Regions from separate parts of the Streptomyces sp. NPDC051561 genome, predicted to be linked through region 2. Evidence: riboswitches for the same ligand, from Rfam matches in the RefSeq annotation. Region 2 holds a riboswitch; each other region holds the start of a gene.
The links. Region 2 has a riboswitch for cobalamin ahead of ACIA73_RS33550 (ABC transporter substrate-binding protein). Riboswitches for the same ligand answer to the same signal wherever they lie in the genome.
Positions count from the first base shown of each region.

Region 1: linked by a shared signal. The riboswitch ahead of ACIA73_RS10045 (prenyltransferase/squalene oxidase repeat-containing protein) and the one ahead of ACIA73_RS33550 (ABC transporter substrate-binding protein) in region 2 are both predicted to bind cobalamin.
Region 3: linked by a shared signal. The riboswitch ahead of ACIA73_RS05675 (ribonucleoside-diphosphate reductase subunit alpha) and the one ahead of ACIA73_RS33550 (ABC transporter substrate-binding protein) in region 2 are both predicted to bind cobalamin.

Region 1 covers NZ_JBITDM010000003.1:419,703-421,884, reverse strand. Annotated here, with positions in the region: gene ACIA73_RS10045 (prenyltransferase/squalene oxidase repeat-containing protein) at 1-1,016, opposite strand, end outside; cobalamin riboswitch at 1,108-1,257, opposite strand; gene ACIA73_RS10040 (DUF2752 domain-containing protein) at 1,299-1,688, opposite strand; partial or broken gene ACIA73_RS10035 (TM2 domain-containing protein) at 1,692-1,982, opposite strand.
Region 2 covers NZ_JBITDM010000022.1:29,307-31,488, forward strand. Annotated here, with positions in the region: gene ACIA73_RS33545 (FecCD family ABC transporter permease) at 1-158, opposite strand, end outside; gene ACIA73_RS33550 (ABC transporter substrate-binding protein) at 172-1,158, opposite strand; cobalamin riboswitch at 1,197-1,322, opposite strand; gene ACIA73_RS33555 (Mov34/MPN/PAD-1 family protein) at 1,406-1,825, opposite strand; gene ACIA73_RS33560 (amino acid permease) at 1,910-2,182, opposite strand, start outside.
Region 3 covers NZ_JBITDM010000002.1:297,163-299,344, reverse strand. Annotated here, with positions in the region: gene ACIA73_RS05675 (ribonucleoside-diphosphate reductase subunit alpha) at 1-1,083, opposite strand, end outside; cobalamin riboswitch at 1,227-1,360, opposite strand; gene ACIA73_RS05670 (GNAT family N-acetyltransferase) at 1,427-1,927, opposite strand; gene ACIA73_RS05665 (YbdD/YjiX family protein) at 2,027-2,182, opposite strand, start outside.

The DNA of each region.
Region 1 (2,182 bases), on a different contig from region 2:
GCGAAGATCAGCTGCGCGTACGCCGCGGGACCGGCCCCCTTCGCCCAGGCGGCGGAGTTCTTGGCCAGCCACTCGGCGGGTTTGGCGGCGGCGGCCTTGTAGTCACCGGCGGCCAGGGCCACCACGGCGTCCGCGGTGTTGCCGAAGTCCGGCTTGTCCTCTGCGCCGGGCATCGCCGACTTCAGGTGCGAGCCGTTCTTCTCCAGCGTCCGGGAGAGGTAGTCGGCGCCGCCCGCCACCGCGGCCTCGGGGGTGGTCATGCCGTCCTTGCAGGCGGGCGCGACGGTGAGTTCCTTGGCGGCCTTGGGCGCCTGCACGACCAGACCCTTGAGCGCGGACGCGGTGACCACGGAGGCGGTCGCGTCGGCGTTCGGGAAGAGCTTCTTGGCCTTGTCCGGCTGGAAGGCGAAGGCGCCCTGGTGGGAGGCGTCGCCGTCGCACTTCACCTGGAAGTCCAGCAGTGCCTCCAGCGGCGACTTCCAGTCCTTGCCCTTGATGTCCTTGGGCTTCTCCCCGGCCGCGACCAGCGCACCGATCACCAGCGAGGTGGAGTTGGCGTCGCTCGGCGTGCCCGGCACATAGGGCCAGCCGCCGTCGGCGTTCTGCACGGACCTCAGCCAGCCCACGGCCTTCTGCGCGGCGGCGTCCTGCCCGCCGAGCGCGCTCAGTGCCTGCACCGCGGAGGCCGTCGCGTTGCTGTCGAGCATGACTTTCGGGTCCTTGGGGTCGCAGGCCTTGCCCGCGTCCGCGCGGTAGGCGGCGAAGCCGCCGTTGTCGCACTGCTGGCCCACCAGCCAGTCCACCGCCTTCGCGGCAGGCTTCACCCCGACGGTGTCCTGCGCGAGCAGTGCCAGGGACTGCCGGAAGACACCGTCGTACGTCGGGTCGCCCTTGCCGTACAGACCGGAGGGGAGCGCCACCGGCGACGGCGTCGGCGCTGCGACGGCGGCCGGGGCGGCCACCGCGCCGAGAACTGCGGTGGCGGCGAGCGCTGCGGCGCTGCGGCGAAGGGTCATGATGCGGTGGTGCCTCTCCTGAAGGGAGGCCGGGCACGGACCCCTTCTCCGGGCCCCGCGGCGCCGGCTCCGTATACCTCTACCTCGACGGTGCCGAGCCAGTCATGCGGGCCGGGCGTTCCGACTCTTCACCCTGCGGCGGGGTTCGCGCGCGGGGGGAATCACGGTTGCGGGTCAGTGCCGGATTCGCACCGGCTTCTCCCGTACGGGCATGATGACGACTCGCACACTCTACCGACCCGTAGGGGCCGGGGCCTGCCGCTGGGCCCCGGGCGGCGGGGCCTACAGATTCCGTACGAGAGTCCAGAGCGCCGCCACCGAGACCAGGGCGGTCACACCTTTGGTACCGAGCGCGACCCGGTAGCGCCTGCCGCGCACGGTGGCCGCGCTCCACCTCCCGTACAGCCACAGCACCCAGGGCGCGGCGAGCAGCAGTACCGGATTGGCGCGCCACGCGCCGGGCAGATCGCCGTGCAGCAGGCTGTACGTCATCCGGGTGCCGCCGCACGCCGGGCAGTCGAGCCCGGTCACCAGCTTCCACGGGCAGCGCAGGAACAGCTGACCCGGGTCGTAGGGGCTGTGCACAAAGACGTAGACGAGCCCCGCGAGCCCGGCCGCCGTCACGAGCACGGGCAGCAGGCGCGCGGGGCTGCGCAAGGGGGCGCCGGTCATGGGTCAGCCGCGCAGGACGCGACCCTGGGCGTCGGTCTTGCCGTCGCTGACCAGCAGGAGGATGGCGTCGATCAGTGCCCAGACGCCCAGGCCGCCGCAGGTCACCAGCTGGGCGATGGCCATGCCGATGTGCCCGGTGTAGAAGCGGCCGATACCGAAGGCACCCAGGAAGAACTGGAGCACCCCGGCCACGATCTTCGACTTGTCCGAGTACGGGCGGCCGTACGGGTCGTAGCCGTAGGGGGCCTCGGGGGAGGGCGGGTACGGGGAGCCGGGCGGGAACGGGGAGCCGTAGGCCATGGGGGGTCGCTCTCTGCAGTACGAAAGGATCAACCACCCATGGTCGTTCATATCGGTCGTGGCCTTGACCAACGGGTGTCCCCGCGGCGCGAGCCGAAGGTCCCCATTCGCAGCAAAAGCCGCAATCGGCGTCTCACTTGGTGGCGTGGCGCCCGCAACGGCCCCGGTTCGCGGGGCAGTTGCGGAACCACGTG
Region 2 (2,182 bases):
GCTCCCCCGGTGACGATGTCCAGCACCTGCGCGGCGGGTATCCGGACCTGCCCGAGCGCCAGCCCGGCGACCATCGCCGCCGCGAGGACAGCGGCGAGGACGCCGAGCACCAGGGTGTAGCGGAGCGGGCCCTTGGCGGGCGGCGTCTTGCAACTCACCTTCTTCTTCGCCCTACTTCTTCAGCTCGGGGTGCAGCTGAAGGGCCAGCCTCTCGATCGCGGCGGGCGCCCGCACGCCGACCACCAGCTCGGAGAGCGGCATCACCGCGAACCTCTTGTTCCTGATCGCCGGGACGTCCTTGAGGACCGGGTCGTCGAGCAGCCGCTTCTTCTTCTGTTCCACGGTCGTCGACCCGTAGTCGATGATCATGATGACCTCGGGGTTGCGCGTGACGACCTGCTCCCAGGACGCGTCCGTGAACGACTTCGGCACGTCCGCCATCACGTTCTTCCCACCCGCACGGGTGATCATCTCGTTGGCGATGCCCTTGCCGCCGGCGGTCGATGCGGTCTTGTCGCCGCTGTCGTACGCGAAGACGCTGACCGGCTTGACGCCCTTGAGCTGCTTCTCGGTGTCCGCGATGGTCTTCTTCGCGTCCGCCACCCACGTGTCGGCGCGCGCCCCGACCCCGAACGTCCGTCCCGTCTCGGCCACTTCGCGGTAGATGTCGTCGATCGCGCTGCTGCCCTTGGTGCAGTACTCGATGTTCAGCCGCGACTCGATCCCCGACTTCTTCAGGTCCTCCCTGCCGCGGCCCTGCTTGGGGTCGAAGGCGGAGGCGTAACCGCCGTACACGAAGTCGGGGTTGGCGGCCAGGAGCTTCTCCTTGGCCGGGTACTCCTTGGCGACGACGGGGATCCTGCCGTACTCGGCGGCGTACTTCGGCAGGACCTTGTCGTCCAGGTAGGCGGTGCCGGTGATGGACTTCGCGAGGCCCAGTTCCAGCAGGACCTCCGTCGCGTGCTGGTTCATCGCCAGCGCGCGGGCCGGGGGCTTGGTGAAGGTGGTCCTCACGCCGCAGTTCTCGACGGTGTACGGGAATCCGGCGGCGGGCGCGGCCCTGGCGTCCGGGGTGGGGGTGGTGGTCATGCCGCACGCGGTGAGCGGGAGCGCGACGGCGGCTATGAGAGCCATCTGGGTACGGGTACGCCAGGACATGCGGAGGTGCCTCCTTGGGGGATTTCCACGTCCCCTTTACCGGATGGAGGGCAACAGGTCAGTTCCTGGCTCCCGGGCCCCGAAGGGCCTGGTCACAGTGGCGGGACCGCGCCGGATTCACACCGGCTTCCTGGGTCCTGCGGCCCTGGTCGGGGCACAGTCTCTCACCCGGGACGCGGGCGGCGGGCGACCGGGCCCCGGGGCGTGCGTGGTGATCGGGCCGGGGGGTACGCGGCGGGGTTCGCCGTCAGCCCTCCACCACCTCGACCTCTTCCTCCGTGATGACGCCGTCGACGATCCGGTAGGAGCGGAACTGGAAGTCGCCGAGGCCGTCGGTGTCGGCCGTGGAGACCAGGACGTAATGGGCGCCGGGTTCGTTGGCGTAGGTGACGTCGGTGCGGGAGGGATAGGCCTCGGTGGCGGTGTGGGAGTGGTAGACGATGACGGGTTCCTCGTCGCGGTCGTCGAGGTCGCGGTAGAGCTTGAGGAGGTCGCCGGAGTCGAACTCGTAGAAGGTGGGCGAGCGGGCGGCGTTCAGCATGGGGATGAAGCGTTCGGGGCGGCCGGTGCCCTCCGGGCCCGCGACCATGCCGCACGCCTCGTCGGGGTGGTCGGCGCGCGCGTGGGCGACGATGTGGTCGTGCAGGGTGCGGGAAATGGTCAGCATGGGCGCCAGGATATGCAAACGGTCCCGCCTGTACCGAGGAGTGGTACGGACGGGACCGGATGGTGAGACGCAGAGTCTCGGCTGCTACTTGCGGGCGGCGAACTTCTCGGGGTCGCGTGCCTTCATGACCAGGTACGAGACACCGAGCAGCAGGGCCCAGACGGGCGCTCCGAGGAGGGAGATGCGCCCCTCCTCGTCGAGGCCCATCAGCACGATGACCATGAAGATGAAGGCCAGCGCGAACCAGCTGGTCCACGGGGAGCCCGGGGCACGGAAGGTCGACTTGGGCAGCAGGCCCGCGTCGGACATCCGGCGGTACTTGATCTGCGAGCAGAGGATCATGATCCAGGCCCACAT
Region 3 (2,182 bases), on a different contig from region 2:
GGGGGAGAAGAGGGACCACGGGCCGTCCTGGTCGACCCGGCGCATGAACTCGTCGGGGATCCAGTGCGCGAGGTTCAGGTTGTGCGTACGGCGGGCGTCCTCGCCGGTGTTGTCGCGGAGCTCCAGGAACTCCTCGATGTCCGCGTGCCAGGTCTCCAGGTAGACGGCGGCGGCACCCTTGCGCCGGCCGCCCTGGTTCACGGCGGCCACGGAGGCGTCGAGGGTCTTCAGGAACGGGACGATGCCGTTGGAGTGCCCGTTGGTGCCCCGGATCAGGGAGCCGCGGGCGCGGATGCGGGAGTACGAGAGGCCGATGCCGCCGGCGTGCTTGGAGAGGCGGGCCACCTGGTGGTAGCGGTCGTAGATGGAGTCCAGCTCGTCGACGGGGGAGTCGAGGAGGTAGCAGGACGACATCTGCGGGTGGCGGGTGCCGGAGTTGAAGAGCGTCGGCGAGGACGGGAGGTAGTCCAGCCGGCTCATCAGCCGGTAGAGGGAGGCGACCTCGGCGAGAGCCCGCTCGCTGTCGTCCTGCGCGAGGCCGGAGGCCACCCGCAGCATGAAGTGCTGCGGGGTCTCGACGACCTGGCGGGTGATCGGGTGGCGCAGCAGGTAGCGGCTGTAGACGGTGCGCAGGCCGAAGTACTCGAAGCGGTCGTCGCCCTCCAGGTCGATCAGTGCGTCGAGGGCCGCCGCGTGCTTGCTGACGAAGCCGGCCGTACGGTCCGCGATGAGCCCTTCGCGGTGGCCGACGGCGACGGAGCCGGAGAAGGAGTGCACACCCTGGGTGGCGGCCTCGTCCCGGATCGTACGGGTGAGGAGGCGGGCGGCCAGTCGCGAGTAGGCCGGGTCCTCGGAGATGAGACCTGCGGCGGACTCGGTGGCGAGCTCCCGGAGTTCGGCGGCGTCCGAGCCCGCGTGGCGCCCACGGAGGGCGGCGGCGGCGACCCGGCCGGGGTCGGTGTCGGGCAGGTCGGCGGTCAGGTCGGTCAGGGTGCGCAGGAGGGCGGTGCCGGGGGCGTCCTGCTGGTCCTGGTGGTCCGTACGCTGCTCGGCGATGGCCGGGTCGACTGGCGCGATGGTCACGTGGGGGCTCTCCCTCGCTCGGCGCCGTGCCTGCGGCGGGAGGAAGGGGCGCACGGGCGCACGCCGGCCCGGAAACGGGCGTACGTCGCCTTGCGTCCACTGGCCCTACCGCGAGGCCCGGACGAATCGGTGTCCGGATCGGTCGAACCGGACGGGCTGTCGGCAGGTGCTCGGACTCGGCGTGCGCAAATGTGCACAAGGCATACCGTTGCGGGACAGTTCCGGATTCGCACCGGATTCCCCTGCGGTGACAGCAGCCATGAGCATACATGTGGTGGGTGCTGGGTGATGCACCCACCACATCTTGTGTCGCGCGCCGGGGCTCTTCCCTTGCGGAAGCGGCTCAGAGGGTCATCTTGTACGTCAACAGGCTCAATCCGGGAACCGGTTCCCAGTCCCGTTCCGGGGTGCGCGTGAAGCCGAGGCGCTCATAGATCCGGTGCGCCCCGAGCATGGCGGGCTGGGTCGACATCACCAGTCGTACGACACCCCGCTCGGCCCTCGCTCGCGCGACGCACTCCCGCACCAGGGCCTCGCCGACGCCCCGCCCGCGGGCCCGGTGGGCGACCGCCAGCATCCGGAACTCGGCCTCCCCCGGCCGGCCGATGTCCTGTAGCGGACTGCCCTGGGCGGCGTAGGTGACCGTGCCCAGGAGGGTGTCGTCGGTGTCCACGGCGACCAGCAGGTCGGCCTTGCCTGCGCGGGCCGGGGTGTCGCGCAGGACCAGGAGGTACGGGTCCTCGGCGCCGGCGCCGAGGAGGCCGTCGTCGAGGTAGGCGGATGCGGTGAGGTCGCCGGTTTCGGGGAATTCGGTGGGCCGGGCGGCCCGGATGCGGATGTCCATGGCAGGGAGTGTGCATGGCGACGGCCCGGTGCCCCACCCCGTTTCGAGGGGCGGGACACCGGGCCGTCAACGTGGCGCGGGTACGTAAGGGCCGAGGGGTCAGCAGCAGCGGAACCCCTCGCGGGGGTCGCCCTCGCGGGCGTCCGTGCGGCTGCGCTCGAAGGCGCGGCGGGTCATCACCGGGGCGTCGGGGGAGTGGGTGCGGGCGTGGGCCACATAGTGGTCGTACGCTGCCTCGCCGGTCAACTCGCGGAC